DNA from 4 places in the Aeromonas sp. AE23HZ002T15 genome. Region 4 is predicted to be linked to each of the others. Evidence: predicted binding sites of a transcription regulator. Region 4 holds the regulator's gene; each other region holds the start of a gene.
The links. The regulator LexA, encoded in region 4, represses DNA repair genes until DNA is damaged. The targets are predictions, from matches to a motif close to ANCTGTNTNNNNANACAGNT.
Positions count from the first base shown of each region.

Region 1 (5,374 bases), 2.0 Mb from region 4:
GCATAGGTTGCCCATGCGTACCTTGCGCACCGCCCCCTCCTCGATGATGGAGAGCTTGGCCTTGATGGCATCGTTACCCGGCCATTTGGGCTCCACCAGCTGATTCAGGAACTGGGCGTTGATCTCGTAGATGATCTCGAGATGGCGGGGCAGCACCTTCTCGAACAGGCTGACCGACCACTTCTCCAGCGCCTCCGGCAGCAGGGTGTGGTTGGTGTAAGAGAAGACCCCGTAGCTGATGGCCCAGGCAGCCTCCCAGCTCAGTCCCTCTTCATCCACCAGCACGCGCATCAGCTCGGGAATGGCCACGGTCGGGTGGGTATCGTTGAGCTGGATGGCGATCTGGGCGGCGAAGTGGGTGAAGTCGCTGCCATGGGCACGCTTGTAGCGGCGCATGATGTCCTTGATAGAGCAGGCGCAGAAGAAGTACTGCTGGATCAAGCGCAGCTCCTTACCGGCGTCGGTCTCATCGTTCGGGTAGAGCACCTTGGAGATGGTCTCGGCCTGGGCCTTCTCCGCCTGGGAGTCGACATAACCGCCGGCGTTGAACACGTCCCAGTCGAAGAACTCGGAGGCACGGGACTCCCACAGGCGCAGGATGTTGACGGTGTGACCACCAAAGCCCACCACAGGAATGTCCCAGGGCACCCCTTTGATCTTGCGACCGGCGTGCCATACCTTCTTCAGGCCGCCGTTGTCGCCGAATACTGTCTCCACATAGCCATAGAGCGGGATCTCCTGCACGGATTCCGGGCGGCAGATCTCCCAGGGGTTGCCATATTCGCGCCAGGAGTCCGGACGCTCGATCTGGCGACCATCCTGGATCTCCTGACGGAACAGGCCGTGCTCGTAATGAATGCCATAGCCCACCGCCGGGTAGTTCAGGGTGGCGAGGGAGTCGATGAAGCAGGCAGCCAGACGACCGAGGCCACCGTTGCCGAGCGCCATGTCGGGCTCTTGTTCGCACAGATCGGTGAGTTCGAGGCCGAGCTCACCCAAGGCCTCTTCACAGGTCTTGTAGAGGGAGAGGTTGTGCAGGTTGTTGGAGGTCAGACGCCCCATCAGGAATTCAGCAGAGAGGTAGTGAATCGCACGAGTGTCTTTCTTGAGATGAGTCTGCTGAGTACGGGTCAGGCGCTCGTATACCTGTTCGTTGACGGCGGCGGCCGTCGCTTTCCACCACGCTTCTGGCGAGGCTTTCAGTTCGCTTGTCCCCAAGGTAGAACGCAGGTGACGCACGATACTCGCTTTAAGCTGATCTTTATCCAGTTGGAGATCCTGGTCTGTCTTCTTCTTGGTAGCCATAAACCATTTTCCTTCGTTACAAATAAAAAAATGTTATCCCATTTCGGGACCGGCACTGTTGTTATATCTGAATATGTTCCGGCATGTGCATACTAGCCAAAGCCGATGGGTGAAACGTTAACATGAGTCACACTTTAACGTATAAAAATGACAGTTCAAGCCTGAAAGCCCTTTCCAAAACGTGGGCGATGAAAATATAAATAATTAAATAAATCATGATGTTAAATGAAAATAGAAAAGCTGGATTCATGAATAGGTTTTCAATGCTTGAAAGCGTCTGAAAATACGTGAAAATAACGACCTTCCAGATTGATTCTGAAAGCGATTTCAATCTTCACGGGATCATTTCCACAATAAAAGAAAGGTGCCCCAGTTGGAGCACCTTTCTCGTCTTATTACCCATGAGCCTTGAACTGGTTGCTCATGGGATCGTAGTGATAGCCGATCTGCTGCAAGCGCGTGGCCAGCTGATCTTCCGTCATGTCGTAGTAGGCCAACAGCTCTTCCAGACCATCGCACTCCAGCCGCAGCTTCTCGTTGATGATCCCGAGCAGAATATTGGCGTCCAACCGTTGCAAGGTGCTGACGTCCATCCCGATCCCTCCTCCTCATACATACTGTATAACCATGACCTTCCGCCCCCGCTTTGTCCATAGCGCAAAAAACACCCAACCCGATGAAATTTTAAATTATCTTTATATTCAATTAGATAACTAAAATCTCTGTTAATGGGCTCACATTTTCCACCGAAAACGACTTGTCACTGACGCCAGTTACAACTACTGTATGTACATACAGCATGGTTATTCATACAGGAAAAACATATGAGCCAGCCCCTGAGCCACCGCATCCCATCCTCCTCTGTCGGCCTGATAGCCCCCTGGCCCACCCGCCACCAGGCCAAGGTTGAAGGTGAGCACCGCCCGGCAGCCTCGCAGCCCGAGACGCCCTTGCTGAGCGAGCTGGGACGGCTGAGCCAGGATAATGGCGGCTGGATCCTGCTGATCGCCCCGCCAGGCTTGCCGGTGGCCGAGCAGTGGCAGGCGCAGGGGATCGATCCCGCCAGGGTGCTGGTGGTGCATGGGGCCAAGATCAAGAACTGGCAGCGCATGCTGGAACAGAGCCTCGGCAACGGTCATTGCGCCGCCGTGCTGACCTGGCTGCCCGAACAGGTCGCCCTGGATCGCGCCAAGTTGAACAAATTGGGACAGGGTCGCGGGGTGCTGACCCGATTCTTCGAACCACGCGCCCTCCCCCCTCAACACCCGGGCCTCAACTACGGGGAGCAGGACATCTATCTCAATCACTGAGGTTTGACTCGGATAAGGAGCGCGACAAGCTGGTGGTACTTCGGTCTGGCGCCCACTTTCTGCTCGGGCCGCTACCGCAGGCTGTCGCCATTGGTGGGCATATGCGGTAAGCGGTGAGCGGTGAGCGGTGAGCGGTGAGCGGTGAGCGGGAAAAGATGATCGTTCACCATAAGAGAGGCGACCCTGAGGTCGCCTTTTGTCATATCTGATGGACCTTGAGACCTTCCCTGCGAGCCCTCATCCAAGGGATGCCATGCCCGCAGGCTCGACTCAGGCGAGTTTCACATCCAGTTCGGCAATCTTGGCAGACCAGTAGGCCGGACCCGTCTCGTGGATGTTGTTTCCCTGGGAATCGACGGCCACCGTCACTGGCATGTCTTCCACCTCGAACTCGTAGATGGCTTCCATGCCGAGATCGGCGAATGCCACCACCCGCGCCTTCTTGATGGCCTTGGCCACCAGGTAGGCTGCGCCCCCCACGGCCATCAGGTAGACGGCCTGGTGCTCCTTGATGCTCTGCACCGTCTTGGGACCGCGCTCTGACTTGCCTATCATACCGATGAGGCCGGTTTCCCCCAGCATCATGTCGGTGAACTTGTCCATCCGGGTGGAGGTGGTGGGACCAGCCGGGCCGACCACTTCATCACGGACCGCGTCCACCGGGCCCACGTAATAGATGAAGCGATTGGTGAAATCGACCCCTTCCGGCAGCCCTTCACCGTTCTTGAGCATGTCGGCGATGCGCTTGTGAGCCGCGTCGCGACCAGTCAGTATCTTGCCGGAGAGCAGCACGGTATCGCCGCTCTTCCAACTGGCGAGTTCGGCCTTGGTGATGCCATCCACGTTGACCCTGCGCACGTTGCCACCGGACTCGCGGGTGATCTCCGGCCAGTCTTCCAGCTTGGGCGGGGTCAGCTCGGCCGGGCCGGAACCATCCAGCTCGAAGTGGACGTGACGGGTGGCGGCGCAGTTGGGGATCATCACCACCGGCTTGGAGGCGGCGTGAGTCGGCGCGGATTTCACCTTCACGTCCAGCACGGTAGTGAGACCGCCCAGACCTTGGGCGCCGATGCCGAGCTTGTTGACCTTGTCGTAGAGATCGATGCGCAACTTCTCTTCCGTGGTTTGTGGGCCACGGACGATCAGTTCCTGGATGTCGATGTGCTCCATCAGGGCTTCCTTGGCGAGCACGGCCGCCTTCTCGGCGGTGCCGCCGATACCGATCCCCAGCATGCCGGGTGGGCACCATCCGGCACCCATGGTCGGCACCGTTTTCAGCACCCACTCCACCACGTCGTCGGAGGGGTTGAGCATCACCATCTTGGACTTGTTCTCGGAGCCACCGCCCTTGGCGGCGATGCTCACTTCCACCTTGTCACCCTGCACCATGTCGATGTGCACCACGGCCGGGGCGTTGTCCCTGGTGTTCTTGCGGCTGCCGGCCGGATCCGCGAGCACCGAGGCGCGCAGCGGGTTGTCCGGGTTGGTGTAGGCACGGCGGGTGCCCTCGTCCACCATCTCCTGCACCGTCATGTCGCTGTCCCACTGCACCTTCATGCCGATCTTGACGAAGCAGGTGACGATGCCGGTGTCCTGGCACAGGGGGCGATGGCCTTCGGCGGACATGCGGGAGTTGATCAGGATCTGGGCCAGGGCATCCTTGGCGGCCGGGTTGATCTCGCGGTCGTAAGCGGCCTTGGCGGCCTGGACGAAATCGAGGGGGTGGTAGAAGGAGATGTACTGCAGGGCGTCGGCAATAGAATCAATAAAGTCCTGTTTTTTAATGATGCTCATATCATCCTCACTGGTCCTTGTCTCAATCAATGCGAGCAAGGGCTTCCATATGAGCCCAGCCTTCGGCGGCGGCGAGTGCGCACGAACCGACAGGCAGGGCGTGTTTTTATGACGTGTTTTTCTGTAAATGCCGGCGGCCATGATACGCTTGAGCTCCCTTACCGGCTAGGGAGCTGGGTGCAAACTGTTGCCTGTGTAACAAAAAATGAAACCAAGACTGCATATCCACCATTTCGATCCCCAAACATCCCTTCATGCCCTGTTTGCCCGCCTGCAGCGGCAACCCTGGGCCATCTTGCTGGGATCGGCGGGCCCAGTGGGCGCCGACAACAGATTCGACATCATCGCTGCCGACCCGCTCGCCACCCTGGAAACCCGGGGCGCCCAGACGGTCGTGCGCCGTGCAGGGGTCACCGAGCAGAGCGATGAGGATCCCCTCACCCTGCTCGCCAACACGCAGCAAGCCCTGCTGGGGGATCTGCTGCCACTCCAGGGCGACGCTATCGGTGCTGAGCTGCCATTTATCGGCGGCGCCCTCGGGCTGTTTGGCTACGATCTGGGGCGACGTTTCGAGCGCCTGCCGGCGCAGGCCGAGGCGGATATTCAAGTGCCGGACATGGCGGTCGGGATCTACGACTGGGCCCTGCTGCGGGAGGTCGCGACCGAACGCTGGCAACTGGTGCACTGGGGGAATGAGGCTGGGCTTGCCAGCCGCTTGCAGTGGCTGGCGGCGCAGTGTGACGCCACCATCCAGCCCTTCGCCTTGCTAGGTCCTTGGCAGAGCAATATGAGCCGGGACGAGTATGGGGAGAAGTTTGCCCGCATCCAGGCCTATCTGGCGGCGGGGGACTGCTATCAGATCAACCTCACCCAGCGCTTCAGCGCCCCCTACCGGGGGGATGAGTGGTCTGCCTATCTCGCCCTCAGCGCCGCCAACAAGGCGCCGTTTTCGGCCTTTATCCGGC
Region 1 covers NZ_CM201342.1:398,556-403,929, forward strand. The annotation lists gene ACT5M9_RS01755 (glycogen/starch/alpha-glucan phosphorylase) at 1-1,305, opposite strand, end outside; gene ACT5M9_RS01760 (DUF4250 domain-containing protein) at 1,701-1,898, opposite strand; gene ACT5M9_RS01765 (ImuA family protein) at 2,130-2,615, shown strand; gene ACT5M9_RS01770 (fumarate hydratase) at 2,886-4,409, opposite strand; gene pabB (aminodeoxychorismate synthase component I) at 4,615-5,374, shown strand, end outside.
Region 1: ACT5M9_RS01760 (DUF4250 domain-containing protein) is a predicted target of LexA. The motif match lies at 2,086-2,105, and genes of this name have one in related genera.

Region 2 (5,374 bases), 1.2 Mb from region 4:
TCGATGTAGATGCCCCACTTGCGATCCGTGCCGCGCATGCGCACCGGCACGAAGGTCTGCAGCAGGGCGCCGTCCGGGCTCCAGCGCGTCACCACCTCCCCCTTGGCGAGCCAGCCGGTGAGATCGCCCACCAGCCCCTTGTTCTGCTCACCCAGAGTGCTGCCAGGCGCGACTTGGAAGCCCTCCACCCCGGCGACCCGTCCCTCGTGGCTGAGCAGCAACACCTTGCCCTGGCCGTTATAGAGGGTCTTGTCCATCTCCTCCACCAGGCTCTGCAAGGTGGTCAGCGAGATATCGACCCCCACCATGCCGAGCAGATTGCCCTCTTCCAGCAGGGGGGCCGTCACCGAGGTCATCAGCACCTGCTGACTCCCCACCTCGTCGAGATAGGGTTCCAGCAAGCAGAGGGCGCGGGACTGGATGCTGCAGCTGTACCACTCGTTCTCGGGATGACCGTTGGCGCTCGGCTTGGCATCCGCCAGCACGGATTCGTTCATCACCTCTAGGGTCACCTTGCCATCCACCCTGGCCCAGTAGCTGGAGAAGCGCCCCTTGTCGTTGGCCCCGAGGGCGGTCGAACCCTGATAGTTCGCATCCTCGCCGTCGAGCTGATTGGGCTCGAACACGCCATAGACACCGATCAGGTTGGCGGAGGATTCCGCCGCATCCTGCAACTGCTGATTCACGGCGCCCCGCAGCGCCTCGGAATGGACAAAGTTGTCAGCCGCATTCTTGCGCTGGAACAGGATATTCTCGGCCAGCAGGGTGGCGCGGAAATAGGCCTCATCGAGGTAGCTGGTCACCCGGGCGGCCTGGGTAGCGCCCATGGCCTGCATCCAGTTTTCTGCCGCGTGCTGCGCCTCCAGGGTCGTGGAAGCGAGCACCTGCTCCTGCATACGGGCCGCGTTGAAGAGGGATGAGGCGACCAGTGCGGCGGCACTGGCCAGGAGGCAACAACCGGCGATCAGGGTGATCCGTCCCTGAACAGAAAGAGAACTCATGCATGATTTCCTAACTTCTACAGATGTAACCACTGTATCGGATTTGGAAACAGAAACTTAACTAAATCAGCAGAGATCCAGACTAAGTTGATTACGCTCCCCGGCGCTCGGCAGCCCGACCACCAGGCCGAGCAGGCGAATGGGTTTTCCTTGAGCCCTATGCAGTCCCTCGTGCAGCAGATCGTGGAAGCGGGCGGCCTGATAGCTGCCCTTGCGATAGACAGTCGTCTGCTGAAAGTCGGCGAATTTCAGCTTGATCCCCTGCCCCATCAGCATCTCGGCGGGGCAGGCCTTGGCAAAACGCAGCTCCAGCTCGGGAATGAGCTGGCTCAGCACGACCCAGCAAGCCTCCTCGTCCAGCACGTCGCTGCTGAGGGTGGTCTCCACCCCGACACTCTTGCGCACCCTTGAGGCCTGTACCGGCTGATCGTCCTGACCCCAGATACGACCGGTCAGCATCTCCCCCAGCTTGCCGAAGCGGGTGACCAGCTCCTCGTGGCTCATGGCCCTGGCATCTTCGCAGGAATAAAGGCCTTGCGACTCCAGCCGATCGGCGGTCTTGCGGCCTATGCCGGGCAACTTAGCCAGGGGAAGCAGGCGCACGAACTCGTCCACCTCCTGGGGCCTTATCACGAACAGGCCGTCCGGCTTGCGCTGCTCGGAGGCGAGCTTGGCCAGGAACTTGTTGGGGGCCACCCCGGCGGAGGCGGTCAGTCCCAGCTCGGCTTTGATCGCGGCGCGGATCTCGGCGGCCATCAGGGTGGCGCTGCCGCCGCAGTGGGGGCTGTCGGTGACGTCGAGATAGGCCTCGTCGAGGGAGAGGGGCTCCACCAGTTCGGTGTAGCGCAGGAAGATGGCCCTCAGCTGGCGGGAGACCTCCTTATAGACCGCCATGCGACCCGGGATCAGCACCAGGGGCGGGCAGAGCTTCTTGGCCAGACCGCTCGGCATGGCGGAGCGCACCCCGAAGCGGCGCGCCACATAGTTGCAGGTGGAGATGACCCCACGTCGATCGGCGGAGCCACCGATGGCGAGCGGCACCTCTCTCAGGGCCGGGTTGTCCCGCATCTCCACCGCCGCGAAGAAGCAGTCCATGTCGATGTGAATGATCTTGCGCATACCACTGTATAAATAGACAGGAAACATCTCCATGCTACCCCAGCCCTGCTATTTCTGCCAGTCACGGGGGCACGGGAGGCATCTAGACTCCGAAGGCACCATCCATACAAGACTCAAGGAGGAGGAAGGATGAAAGCAATCTGGCTGGCGCTCTGCCTGTTGCCGCTGTCGGGGATCGCGAAAGATTACCCGACCGCCGAATGCAGCTGGCTGTTCGAGCGCATCGAGATACTGGAGAAGGCCATCGCGCAGGGGGATGAGCTGGGTACCCGGGAGGAGCTGGCCCGCAGGAAGGCCGAATTCAATAAAAAATCCTGCAAGCAATACGATTACTGACCCTGGCTCCCTGCCCCAAAAGAAACGAGCCGACCACGGGGTCGGCTCGCCATCACAGGTTTCATCGCGACAACGCGGATCAGATGATGCGGTGCTCTTCCAGCATCTTGCGACGGGCCTCTTCCTTGGCCATCTTCTTCTTGCGGTTGTCACAGGGCTCCGGGCAGTCGCACTCCTTTTCGATCCCTATGGTGCCGAGGCCGCCACAGGAGCCGGAGATGGTCTTCTTCTGGAAGATGTAGCCGATAGCCATGGCCACCACCACCGCCAGAAACACCCCGAAGGTGATCAGAAAAGTCTGCATGCTATTACCCCCTTACTGTTTAACCGGATGCCGCCTGGCGGCACCCGTGCATTGAATGCGTCGAAACCGCCACCCCCGGGGGATGGCCGTCCGTTACTTTTTCACCAGATAGGGCTTGAAGGCATCCGAGTAGGACTCTTCAAAGCCGGTATCCGTCTTGGTGATCACGAAGATCGCCAGCCCCTGCTCCTTGGCATAGGCCAGACTCTTCTCCGGTCCCATGACGGTGAGCGCCGTCGCCAGCCCGTCTGCGGTCATGCAGGAGGGGTGGATCACGGTCACCGACACCATGCGATGCTGGATGGGCTTGCCCGTCAGCGGATCTATGGTGTGGGAGAAGCGCTTGCCATCCAGCTCGTAGTAGTTGCGATAGTCCCCCGAGGTGGCCACGCCATTGTCCCCCGGCTGGATCACCTCCTGTACGGTGCCGGCATTGGCGGTCGGCTTTTCGATGGCCACCCGCCAGGGGTGCCCCTTGCCGTTGACCCCGTTGAGGCGCAGCTCACCGCCGATCTCCACCAGGTAGTTGCGCGCCCCCTGGGATTCCAGATACTCGGCGACCTTGTCCACCCCGAAGCCCTTGGCGATGGCGGAGAGATCCACGTAGAGATCCGGGATGTCTTTTTGCAGGGTATCCGCATCGGCGGAGGTGATCACGTGCAAGTTGCCGAGTCCGGTCTTCTGGCGGGTCTGGCTGATCAGGTCATCGGACGGCACCTTGGTCGGCTTCGCGTCCGGGCCAAAGCCCCACAGATTGACCAGGGGGCCCACGGTCACGTCCAGCGCGCCGCGGCTCTCGCGGCCGATGTGCATGGCCTCGGTCACCACCCGTGCGGTGTCCCGGGAGACCACCACAGGGGTGTTGTCCCTGTGCTGGTTGAAGCGGGACAGCTCGGAGTCCGGCCTGTAGGTGGACATCTGATCGTTGACCCGCTCCAGCAGGACATCGACCTCGGCCTGTAATTTGGCTCCATCCTTGACGGCATCATCCGCCACCTTGATGGAGTAGTAGGTACCCATGGTGCTGCCGGTGATGTGGATCTCCGGCTTGGATTGGACCGTTTCCTGACCGCACCCAGTCAAGAAAAAGGCTAGCCCGAAGGCTAGCCAGGTCTTTACAACGCTGTGCATGGATTAACCACCGAAGTCATCCAGCAGGATGTTTTCATCTTCAACGCCGAGGTTTTTCAGCATGTTGATGACGGCCGCGTTCATGACGGGAGGCCCGCACATGTAGAACTCGCAATCTTCCGGCGCCTCGTGGTTCTTCAGATAGTTCTCGAACAGCACGTTGTGGATGAAGCCGGTGTAGCCGTCCCAGTTGTCTTCCGGTTGCGGATCAGACAGGGCGACGTTCCAGGTGAAGTTCTCGTTCTCGGCCGCCAGCATGTCGAAGTCCTCGACATAGAACATCTCGCGCTTGGAACGGGCACCGTACCAGAAGCTCATCTTGCGCTTGGTCTTCAGACGGCGCAGCTGATCGAAGATGTGGGAACGCATCGGCGCCATGCCCGCACCACCGCCGATGAACACCATTTCGGCGTCGGTGTCCTTGGCGAAGAACTCGCCGAACGGACCAGAGATGGTCACCTTGTCCCCTGCCTTCAGGTTGAAGATGTAGGAGGACATCTGGCCGGGAGGCGCAGTCCAGTTGCTCGGCGGCGGGGTCGCTATCCGCACGTTCAGCATGATGATGCCGAACTCTTCCGGATAGTTGGCCATGGAATAAGCACGGATGATCGGCTCATTGACCTTGGATTCCAGCTCGAAGATCTTGAAGCGATCCCAATCACCGCGATATTCCTCGGGAATATCGAAGTTCTTGTACTGCACATGGTGTGCAGGGGCTTCGATCTGGATATAACCACCGGCGCGGAACGGCACGCTCTCGCCATCCGGGATCTGCAGCTTGAGCTCCTTGATGAAGGTGGCCTTGTTGTCATTGGAGATGACGGTACATTCCCACTTCTTCACCCCGAAGATCTCTTCGGGCAGTTCGATGTCCATGTCGGAGCGCACTGTGACCTGACAGGCCAGACGCTCCCCATGACGGGCCTCGCCCTTGCTGATGTGGTCCAGCTCGGTCGGCAGGATGTCGCCGCCGCCGGCCTTCACCCGCACCTTGCACTGACCACAGGAACCGCCGCCGCCACAGGCAGAGGAGACGAAGATACCGCTGCCGGCCAGAACGCCGAGCAGCTTGCCACCCGCCGGGCTGGTGACAGCCTTGGCCGGGTCGCCGTTGATGCTGATTGTCACGTCACCCGCGGTCACCAGCTTGGACTTGGCGAACAGAATGACTGCCACCAGGGCCAGCAGGATCACGGTGAACATGACCACACCCAGAATAATTTCCATCTATATTTCCTTTCCGATTACAGGGAAATACCAGAGAAGGACATGAAGCCCAGCGCCATCAGACCCGCGGTGATGAAGGTGATGCCGAGGCCGCGCAGGCCTTCCGGAACATCGGAGTACTTCATCTTCTCGCGGATCCCCGCCATCGCCACGATGGCCAGCATCCAACCGGCACCCGAGCCAACCCCATAGACCACAGACTCCACGAAGTTGTAGTCACGCTGCACCATGAAGGAGACGCCACCGAAGATGGCGC
Region 2 covers NZ_CM201342.1:3,647,020-3,652,393, reverse strand. The annotation lists gene ACT5M9_RS17100 (methyl-accepting chemotaxis protein) at 1-1,001, opposite strand, end outside; gene dinB (DNA polymerase IV) at 1,068-2,120, opposite strand; gene ACT5M9_RS17090 (hypothetical protein) at 2,250-2,456, shown strand; gene nqrM ((Na+)-NQR maturation NqrM) at 2,536-2,760, opposite strand; gene ACT5M9_RS17080 (FAD:protein FMN transferase) at 2,854-3,891, opposite strand; gene nqrF (NADH:ubiquinone reductase (Na(+)-transporting) subunit F) at 3,895-5,118, opposite strand; gene nqrE (NADH:ubiquinone reductase (Na(+)-transporting) subunit E) at 5,136-5,374, opposite strand, start outside.
Region 2: dinB (DNA polymerase IV) is a predicted target of LexA. The motif match lies at 2,123-2,142, and genes of this name have one in related genera.

Region 3 (5,374 bases), 1.3 Mb from region 4:
TCGATGGCGCGCTCCAGGTTGTCCAGCACGGGCAGCAGCTCACCGGCAAACTTCTCCAACGCGAACTTGTGAGCCTTCTCCACGTCCTGGGCCGCGCGGCGGCGCAGGTTTTCCATCTCGGCGACGGCGCGCACGGCACGCTCACGCTCGTCGGCAGCCGCCTGCTGGGCCGCCTCCAGTTGCGCTTCAAGCTCGGCGATGCGGGACTGCTCGGCTGTCACTTCACTGTCTACATCGGTCGGCTCGACTGGCTGGGCTTCCACTTGCTCCATCGCTTCAACCTTTTGCTCTTCGTGGTTCATGACATCTCCAATATTCAGGGTTACTTCAAACAATCGGGGCAGCCTAGCTGCGATCAATGGCGCTATTATGGGGACGCAGCCCTCGCTTTCAAGGGGAAAAGGCCAGAACATGGATGAGGAGGCCCTCTTGCCCACTCTTTCATCGCCGTTCAGGGCGGGATCAGCCAAGTCCGCATGGAGGCAGACAAATCCATACCAAAGCGCGGTATACTCCCCTCAATACTTGGCCCAGACCCGATAACCTATGGATTCTCCGTTCAAAACCGTTGCCCTCATCGGCAAGCCCCATCATGAGGGCGCCAACCAGACCCTCAAGGGCCTCTATCAATACCTGAGCACCCGCGGCTTTCGGGTGCTGCTCGAGAGCCGGGTCGCCCAGACCCTGGGGATCCAGAACGACAGCCTGATGGACTTGGTGCAACTCGGGGAGCAGGCGGATCTCGCCATCGTCGTCGGCGGGGATGGCAACATGCTGGGGGCAGCCCGGGTGCTGTCCCGCTTCGACGTGGCGGTGATCGGGGTAAACCGGGGCAACCTCGGTTTTCTCACCGATCTCTCGCCCCAGGATTATCTGCTGCCCCTGGAGCAGGTGCTCTCCGGCCACTTCAAGAGCGAACACCGCTTCCTGCTGGAGGCCGCCGTCTATCGCCATGGGGAGCGCAAGTCCAGCAACCTCGCGGTGAACGAGGCGGTGCTGCACCCGGGCAAGATCGCCCACATGATAGAGTTCGAGGTCTATATCGATGGCAGCTTCATGTACAGCCAGCGCTCGGACGGCATCATAGTCGCGACCCCGACCGGCTCCACCGCCTACTCCCTCTCGGCGGGGGGCGCCATCCTCACCCCCAAACTCAACGCCATCACGCTAGTGCCCATGTTCCCCCACACCCTGAGCAGCCGCCCCATTGTGCTGGACGCGGACAGCGAGGTGCGCCTGCTGGTCTCGCCGGATAATCAGGACGACGCCATGCAGGTGAGCTGCGACGGCCAGGTCACCCTAGCGGTGCATCCGGGGGACGAGATCCTCATCAAGAAGAGCCACCACAAGCTGCACCTGGTTCATCCGCTGGATTACAGCTACTTCCACGTGCTGCGCAACAAGCTCGGCTGGGGCAGCAAGCTGTTCTGACGCCATAGTCAAGCCCCTTTTGCATCCTGCTACGGGCCGACACTTTACTGTATGTAAAACCAGTATATACTGGATGCATACACAGTAATGTTGGCCCATACAGGATGAAACCATGCTGACCCAACTGACCATCACCAACTTTGCCATCGTCAAGTTTCTCGAACTCGACTTGCAAGCCGGCATGACCTGCATCACAGGGGAGACCGGGGCGGGCAAGTCCATCGCCATCGATGCTCTCGGGCTTTGCCTCGGGGAGCGGGCCGAAGCCAGCATGGTGCGGCCTGGCAGTGACAAGACCGAGGTCAGCGCGCGCTTCCTCCTGGATGGCAACCCCGCCGCCCGGGCCTGGCTCGTCGCCAACGAGCTGGAGAACGAGGGCGAGTGCATAGTGCGGCGCGTGCTCTCCGCCGAGGGGCGATCCCGCAGCTACATCAACGGGGTCCCGGTGCCTCTGGTACAGCTCAAGAGCCTGGGCCAGCTCCTGGTCAACGTCCACGGCCAGCATGCCCACCAGTTGCTGCTCAAACCCGATTACCAGCTCGCCCTGCTGGACGGCTACGCCGGCCATCACCTGCTGCTGGACGATGTGCGCCACCATTACCAGCAGTGGCGCCAGTTGCAGAACGAACTGAACCGACTCAAGGCCGAGCAACAACAGCGGGAGGCTCGCCGCCAGCTCATCGAGTACCAGGTGCAGGAGCTGGACGAATTCGCCCTGCAACCGGGGGAGTTTGAAGCGATCGAGGAGGAGCACCAGCGTCTGGCCAACGGCACCGAGCTGATGCAGGAGTGCGGCGCCTGCCTGGATCTGCTCTATGACAACGAGGAGACCACCATCGCCGGTCTGCTGCAGCTGGCGGTGGACAGGACCGAGACCCTGGTGGCCATGGACAGCCGGCTCGGCAACGTGCTCGGCATGCTCAATGAGGCCCTGATCGGCGTGCAGGAGAGCCACAGCGAGCTGCGCAGCTATCTCGATCGGCTGGAGCTCGACCCCGAGCGTTTCAACGAGCTGGAGGCCCGCCTCTCCCGCGCCATCAACCTGGCCCGCAAACACCATGTCAAACCGGCGGAGCTCGCCCACCATCATCAGGAGCTGGCCAGCGATCTCGCCCGTCTCAACTCGGACGAGGAGCGCCTCGAGGGCATGGAAGACGAACTGATTCGGGCCCGCCACGCCTTCGTACAGGCGGCGGAGGTGCTGAGCCAGAGCCGCCAGCGTTATGCCGAAGAGCTGGGGACCAAGGTGAGTGCCAGCATGCATGAGCTCGCCATGCCGGATGGCCGTTTCACCATAGAGGTGCGCCCCGATGCCCAGAGCAGCCTGTCGCCGCTCGGCATCGATCGGGTGGAATTTATGGTCACCACCAACCCGGGGCAGCCCATCCAGCCGCTCGGCAAGGTCGCCTCCGGCGGTGAGCTGTCACGGATCAGCCTCGCCATCGTGGTCATCAGCGCTCGCAAGATCTCCACACCGACCCTCATCTTCGATGAGGTGGACGTGGGGATCAGCGGCCCGACCGCGGCCGTGGTGGGGCGCCTCTTGCGCCAGCTCGGCGAGTCCACCCAGGTGATGGTGGTCACCCACCTGCCACAGGTGGCGGGCAAGGGCCATCAGCACATGGTGGTGAGCAAGCACACCGACGGCAAGACCACGGAAACCCAGATGCAGGCGCTCACTGCCAAGGCGCGTCTCAACGAGCTGGCCCGCCTGCTCGGGGGAGATCAGATCACCGACAACACCCTGGCCAATGCCCGCGAGCTGCTCGCCTCCTGACGCTCCTGACGGGAGGGGCCCAGTGCCCCTTCCGCCAGCATGGCACTGTCGACATCAGCATATTTGACTGCATAACCGTCATCTGGCGACGAATTTCATCCATCACAGCATCTCTGTCAGTCACAACCCGTTCACTCAAGCCGCCGCTGACCGATGTTGATCCCGTATCGCCCTGGCAGTAGAGTGAGTCGGCAACGCCGCTGGCTCAACTCTGAGTCTTCCCGGCCCTATACTCCTCTTTACCACGGCCTTCTTTACCATTGCGCATGACAGCTTCATGCAGCCGAGGCCCCCTATATCAGGACTCCCCCATGCTTCATGTGTTTGGTCACAAGAATCCCGACAGCGACAGCATCTGCAGCGCCCTGGTCACCGCCGACTGGCTCAATAGCCAGGGTCGCCCCGCCCAGGCCTTCGCCCTCGGTACGCCCATCGCCGAGACCCGCTTCATCCTGGAGACGGCAGGGGTCGAGGCGCCTCCCGTGCTGACGGGCAGCGTGGCCGACAAACCTGTCTTTCTGGTAGATTTCAGCGAGCTGGAGCAGGGACCGGAAGGGTTGGCCGATGCCGATGTGCAGGGGCTTATCGATCACCATCGCATCGGCACCCTGATCACCCGTGGCCCCCTCGATGCCTGGGTGAGGGCGGTGGGCTGCAGCGCCACCGTGCTGCTGGAGCTGATGGGTTATGATGACTTGTCCCGCGCCCAGGCAAGGCTGCTGCTGGGGGCCATCGTCAGCGACACCTTCAACTTCACCTCCCCCACCACCACGGAACAGGACAGGCTCGCGGTCGAGCGGCTGCTGCCCATCGCCGAACTGGAGCTGGCCCCCTTCGCCCAGACCCTGCTCGAGCGCCGAACCCAGCTGGGGGACCTGCCCCTCGCCGAGGCCCTAGTCGCCGACGAGAAGGCCTACCAGATGGCGGGTCATGCCCTCATGGTGAGCCAGATCTGTGTGATGAACCCGGCCGAGATAGAGGCCCGCACCGCCGAGCTCTACCAGGCCATGACAGAACGGCTGGCGCAGGACAAGCTGGATGGCTATGTGCTGATGCTGACCGATCTTGCCAGAGGGGAGAGCCAGCTCTTCTTCGCAAGCCAGGGCATACTGCCCGCCGAGCCTGTGCACCTGGCCGGCGCCGTCAGCCGCAAGAAGGAAGGGCTGCCCTGGCTGACCCGCTATTTCGCCCAGCAGCCAGCTTGACGCAATCCCCAGACCCTCGCCATCGCGAGGGTCTTCATTTCGTTAACAGATCTTTATCACCTTCTGCAGCATTTCCTTCATTTTCTATTCAACTCAGCCTGTTATGATGATGTAAACGGAGCCGGAGCCCACTGTTGTCGCTGACAACGAGTGACGCAGTCGGTACCGGGTTCGTTTGTTCTGACATTTCGCGGGCAGCCAAGATGGATGCCGTCTCAGGCCTCACCTGTCCCGCACCTGCCGAGGAGAACTGCTTATGAGCCCGACCAATATAGTGCTGTTGCTGGAAGGCAAGGATTACGAGCAGGAGACGCTGGCCAAGGCGAGCCGACTGGCCCAGGCCATGGGCAGCAAACTGACCCTGTTGCACCTGACTCACAGCAGCAAGATACGCCAGCAGAGCCTGTCGCTGTCACAGGAAGAGCGCAGCGCCCAGGGCACCCTGGATGCCAAGGCCGTCATCAGCCAGCTCATCACCCAGTTGCACCATCCGGTGGATTACCAGTGTCTGGTGGTGGACGACGTGGTCTCCGAGCTCAGACGCTGGCTCTCCTCAGAACCCGGTACGCTGCTGCTGGTAGGCAGCCGCCACCACTGGATGGAAGGATCCCTGGCACGCCTGCTGCTCTACAAGCTGCCCGTCGATATCCAGATCTGCCATGAGCCCTATGCTGAGCCCCTCAAGGCCGTCGGCTGACTGACCCGGGCCCGCCCCCTGCGCGGGCCCTCTCCCCTCCAACCTGCTGGTTTCTCTGGGCCTGTTGAGAGGCCCTCTCTTGCTACCTCGCCATTGCGTGAGCCCACTAGCCGCGGCACGACCGCCAAATGACGCCCGAACCCGCCCTGGTGACAGTTCTATCTACACGTTTACTTACATATTGTTCGCTGTTTTTTAAGCCCCATTTGCTGCAGCATAGGGCCCCTGCGCCTCTTCGCAGGTTTCCGTTCAGGTAGATAAATG
Region 3 covers NZ_CM201342.1:1,151,109-1,156,482, forward strand. The annotation lists gene grpE (nucleotide exchange factor GrpE) at 1-302, opposite strand, end outside; gene nadK (NAD(+) kinase) at 547-1,431, shown strand; gene recN (DNA repair protein RecN) at 1,544-3,208, shown strand; gene ACT5M9_RS05190 (manganese-dependent inorganic pyrophosphatase) at 3,520-4,413, shown strand; gene ACT5M9_RS05195 (universal stress protein) at 4,670-5,110, shown strand; gene ACT5M9_RS05200 (efflux RND transporter periplasmic adaptor subunit) at 5,372-5,374, shown strand, end outside.
Region 3: recN (DNA repair protein RecN) is a predicted target of LexA. The motif match lies at 1,477-1,496, and genes of this name have one in related genera.

Region 4 (5,374 bases):
GGTGCCGAGGCGCTCCGCCATCATCAGGCCATCCGCCTCCAGCTGCTCCGCCTCGATGCGGGGCTGGGCCAGCAAGCGGGTCAGCACGATGGCGTAGCGTTGCAGCGTCTCCTGAATGCTCTCCGCCAGCAGCAGCAGCCGCATCTGGTTGATCGGGTTGACCCAGTAGCCGCCGTCGCGGGCTTCGATCAGCTGCTGACGCTGCAGCTCGGCCAGCAGGGCATCCACCAGTGCCGGCAGCTCCTCCTCTTCATAGCGCAGGAACAGCTCCGTCTTGAGCAGGGGGTATATGTCGACGCAGCGGGCGACGATCTCCGAGCGGCCTATCCCCTCGCAGCGTTCGATCAGCGCCGCCACCAGGGACGGCAGGGCGAACAGGTGCAGTATGTTGTTGCGGTAGTAGGTCAGCAGGATCGCCTGATAGCGGTCCAGGCTAATGATCTGGCCGAGCTTGTCCTCGCTCACCTCGAACTTGTTGAGCTCCATCGCCTGATCCAGCAGTGTCCTGGCATCCTCGTCCGGCAGGGTGCTCTGGGGGCTGTAGGGCACCTGCTTGAGCAGATCCAGATAGGTGTTGAGCTGGGCCTGCAGTTCGTCCCGGGTCAGGGCGTGGCGCTCGGCGGCCAGCAGGGCCAGGGCGCTCAGAGTCAGGCCGTTGACGGCGGCGGCGTCGTTGATGCGGGTCATCAGGAGCTCGGCAAGCTGGTTGACGGTGGGAGCCATCCACTCCGGGCGCTCCTCCTTGCCTATGCTCTCCTTCCAGTTCGGCACATGTTCGCCGAGGTAGCCGTTGAGGGTCAGGGGTTCGCCGAAGTTGACGAAGCCGCGGCCGTAGTTGCGCAGCTTGCGCAATATGCCGAGTACCTGCAGGAAGCTCTCCTTCTCCTTGCGGCTGCCCTTGAGCTCGTTGTGATAGGTGTTCACCTCCATCACGTGCTCATAGCCGAGATAGACGGGGACCAGGGTGACCGGCCTGTCCAGCCCGCGCATCATGGCCTGCAGAGTCATGGCCAGCATGCCGGTCTTGGGGGGCAGCAGGCGGCCGGTGCGCGAACGGCCACCCTCGGTGAAGAACTCCACCGAGTAGCCCTTGGCGAACAGCAGGTTCAGGTATTCACGGAATACCGTGCTGTAGAGCGGGTTGCCCTTGAAGGTGCGGCGGATGAAGAAGGCGCCGCCGTGGCGGAAGATGGGGCCCGCCGGCCAGAAGTTCAGGTTGATGCCCGCCGCGATGTGGGGTGGCACCATGCCCTGGTGATAGATGACGTAGGAGAGCAGCAGGTAGTCCATGTGGCTGCGATGGCAGGGCACGTAGACGATCTCGTGCCCTTCCTGGGCCAGTTGGCGTACCCGCTCGGCGCCGTTGACCGAGAGGCCGCGATAGAGCTTGTTCCAGAGCCAGCCGAGGAAGCTCTCGCCGAGGCGGATCAGCCGGTAGGAGAAGTCGGAGGCGATCTCGTCCATGTAGCCGTGGGCGCGCTTCTGCGCCTTCTCCAGGCTGATGCCCTCGCGCTCGGCCTCTTCCTCTATGGCCTGCTGGATCACGCCGGAGTCCAGCAACTGCTTGAACAGCAGGTTGCGGTTCGGCAGCTTGGGGCCGGTGGCGGCGAGCTGCTGGCGGCTGAAATGGGTGCGCGCCACCCGCGCCAGCTTGTGGGCTATGGCCTCGTCGGTGCCGTGCTTGTCCGCCATGTAGCGTAGGGAGAGGGGCGGGGAGAAGCGCACCAGGTTCTCGCGACCCTTGAGGATCACGATCAGCGCCTTCTTGAGGCGGTTCGGCGCCAGGCTGCTGATGATGTTCCAGCCGGAGGCTTCTTCCCCCTCCCGGCCCGGGCCGCGGCCCCAGAACAGGGTGACGGGGACGACCTGAATATCCAGCGCCGGATCCTGCTTGTGCAGGTCCAGCAGCTGGTGAAACTCTTGCAGGAAGGGCAGCGGCTTGGTGCGCTTGCCAAACAGGGGAGGCGGGCGATCCAGACAGACATAGCGCGGCAGCAGCTGACCACCCAGTTCCAGCGGGGTGAAGGGACCGGGCAGGCCGAGATCCTCGCAGCACTGCTGCAGGGTCATCAGGTCGGTGATCGAGCTGGTTTTCAGGGCATAGACAATGGGTCTGGCCGGGTCCAGGTCCAGTTCCGTAATGGGGTTTTCCGGCAGGCTCTTGTGATTGACCAAGCCGCTGACCGGCCATTGCAGAATGGCTCTGGAAATCTTCTGTCCGATGGACATGGGTGTCTGCTCTCCAAAAAAATGCGGCGTGAGCATAACAAAACACCGCTGGCTTGTCGCCGAGAGGTAGGATGAGTGGCGGCACAGGATCAAGAATGGGTCATTTGTGGCAATAAGTGCGACGGAGGCGGGACAAATATCAGCAACGCCTTGCCTTGGCCCCAGCACTGTATATACTGCCAGTGTGCTGTATAAAAAGACAGGTGCCCATGTTATGAAACCCCTTACTCCCCGCCAGGCTGAAGTGCTGGAGCTTATCAAGGCGAACATGAACGAGACCGGCATGCCGCCGACTCGTGCCGAGATTGCCCAGAAGCTTGGTTTCAAGTCGGCCAATGCGGCCGAGGAACATCTGAAGGCCCTGGCCAAGAAAGGGGTCATCGAGATCATGCCCGGCACCTCCCGCGGCATCCGTCTGCTGCTCGAGGAAGAGGAAGCCCCGGCGGAAGAGAGTGGCCTGCCCCTCATCGGCAAGGTTGCCGCCGGCGAGCCCATACTGGCCCAGGAGCATATCGAGAGCCACTATCAGGTGGATCCCGCCCTTTTCCATCCGCGGGCAGACTTCCTGCTGCGGGTCCAAGGCATGAGCATGAAGAACATCGGCATTATGGACGGGGATCTGCTGGCGGTGCACAAGACCCAGGACGTGCGCAACGGCCAGGTGGTGGTCGCCCGCCTCGATGAGGATGTCACCGTCAAACGCTTCCAGCGCAAGGGCAGCCAGGTGTGGCTGTTGCCGGAGAACGAAGAGCTCTCCCCCATCTCGGTGGATCTCGCCAGCCAGCACCTCACCATAGAGGGCCTGGCGGTCGGCGTTATCCGCAACGCCGACTGGATGTGATGCCGGCAGCCATCAAACGGCCTCCTCAGGGAGGCCGTGTCGTTTCTGTGCCTTTCGTTTCCGTTGCCCCTCCTCCTTCCCGTCATTTTTGTTCTCCTCAGACCACACCACCGCCGCAGGGCCGGCATTTCAGATATATCCTTGGATATGGCTCGCCTCGCGCCGGTGGGCCAAGGGGTCGCCATACCCCGGTTGATAGCCTGAGCGGGCCAGCATAAGGTCGCAGGGATGCAGCACCGATGCCGCTGGGGCGGCGCGGGATAGTAGGGAGAGTCGCTCGGATGTCCCATGACCCGAAGCGGCCCATAGCGTCAGCACGTGATCCTGCGTTGTCCCTGGCAAGGGCGCAGATCGACGTAGCCTGTTGCGCAAGGAGGACAGGTATGGCTTCAAGCTCACCATGGGATCCGGGTCCGGACACGGCCCCCGCATCCTCCATCACCCGCTTCATCAAGGGCAGCCGGATGACGTGGTTCTATGCGCTCTGGGTGTACCACAAGGGGAGCGGCTGGACCATCTGGCTGGGATGTCCCAAGGACAAGATAGTGCGCCTGGTGCGCCTGTTTCGTCGCCATCACGACATCGGCTTGCCGGATGCGCCCTGGACAGCTCCTGTCGTTCCTCTGCATGCCGTCGTCAGGCGTCCCCAGGTGCGGCAGCGGTGGCGGCCCTGAGTGCCCGTCACCCGTTTGTTCCAGGCCCCACCTTGTGTGGGGCTTCTGTTTCTTGGGTGCATTTCAGCCTGGCAGGGGCAAGGACGACCGGTTGCCAGCCCGGATGAGGTCGGGTCTTGCTCGGTATTCAGACCCCGGAGTAGCCAGAAACAGGCACAGGCAGGTTACAATAACCCTTCATTTGGCCCGATCCTCTGGCTGATACCCCTGGCAAGGCTCAATTTTATATGGTCAAACCCCGTTACCCCCTGTTTTTCATGCTGCTGGTGGTTAGCATCATGGTCGTTTATTACTGGACCAGGCCTGCCCAGCCGGAGCAGGCCGACTACTATCCGGCGGGGCGGGACATCAATCCCTTCACCCTGACCGACGGGGATGGCAAGCCCTTTACCCAGACCAGCCTGGTGGGGCACTGGACCTTCCTGTTTCTCGGCTACACCTATTGCCCGGACATCTGCCCGACCACGCTGGCGGAGATGCGCTCCGCCTACCCCGAGCTGAAAAAGATCGCTCCCAGCAGCCAGGTGGTCTTCGTCTCGGCGGATCCCAAGCGCGATGACAGCGCCCGCCTCAAAAACTACACCGCCTTCTTCCAGCCCGAGTTCAAGGCCGTCACCGCCCCCCACAACCACCTGTTCCCCTTCGTGCGCAACCTCGGCCTCGTCTATTCCATCGTGGAGCACGGCAGGGATGAGTACCTGATAGACCACTCCGCCTCCATCGTGCTGACCGACCCGGCGGGCAAGCTGGTGGCCGTGTTCCGTCCCAAGACGGGACCCGGTCTGGTGCCTCAGGTGTCGATGGATGGGATGGTGTCCGACTTTGCCAAGATAGTGCGGCTGGCGGACCAGTGAATCCTCAACCGGTCTTCTGCTCATGCTGATCCCGCCCTGGCTGCGGGACCCCAAGCGTCACCACGCCGTATTTGCCCTGGCCCTGCCCATGGTGTTCTCCAACGTCACCACCCCGCTGCTGGGGCTGGTGGATACCTGGGTGATCGGTCATCTCGGCCAGGCCTGGTTCCTCGGTGGCGTCTCGGTCGGGGCCACCCTCATCAACCTCATCTTCTGGCTGCTGGGCTTCCTGCGCATGTCCACCACAGGCCTGACCGCCCAGGCCCAGGGGGCGGGCAACGCCCAGGGGCAGCTGGATACCCTGGCGCGGGCGCTGGGGTTGGCGATCGCCCTGGGGATGGCGCTGTTGCTGCTGTTGTTGCCCTTCCTGCCGGCTCTCATCGTGTTGAGTGGCGGTTCAACCGAGGTGCAGTTTTACGCCACCGAGTATGTCTCTGTGCGGATCTGGAGCGCCCCGGCGGCCCTGTGCAACCTGGCGATCATGGGCTGGCTGCTGGGCATGCAGGATGCCCGCAGCCCCATGCTGCTGCTCATCTTCAGCAACCTGGTGAACATGGTGCTGGATGCCGCCTTCGTGCTGGGACTGGGCTGGCAGGTGAAAGGGGTGGCGGCGGCCTCCCTGCTGGCCGACTACGGCGCACTGGGGTTGGGGCTCTGGCTGGTGAGCCATCGGCTGCGCCATCTGCCGGCGCAGATCTGGCATGGGGCCTGGCGGCGCTGGTCTCAGTGGTCCGCCCTGCGGCGCCTGCTCGGCCTGAATCGGGATATCTTCATCC
Region 4 covers NZ_CM201342.1:2,434,802-2,440,175, reverse strand. The annotation lists gene plsB (glycerol-3-phosphate 1-O-acyltransferase PlsB) at 1-2,229, opposite strand, end outside; gene lexA (transcriptional repressor LexA) at 2,444-3,070, shown strand; gene ACT5M9_RS11350 (hypothetical protein) at 3,454-3,744, shown strand; gene ACT5M9_RS11345 (SCO family protein) at 3,972-4,598, shown strand; gene ACT5M9_RS11340 (MATE family efflux transporter) at 4,621-5,374, shown strand, end outside.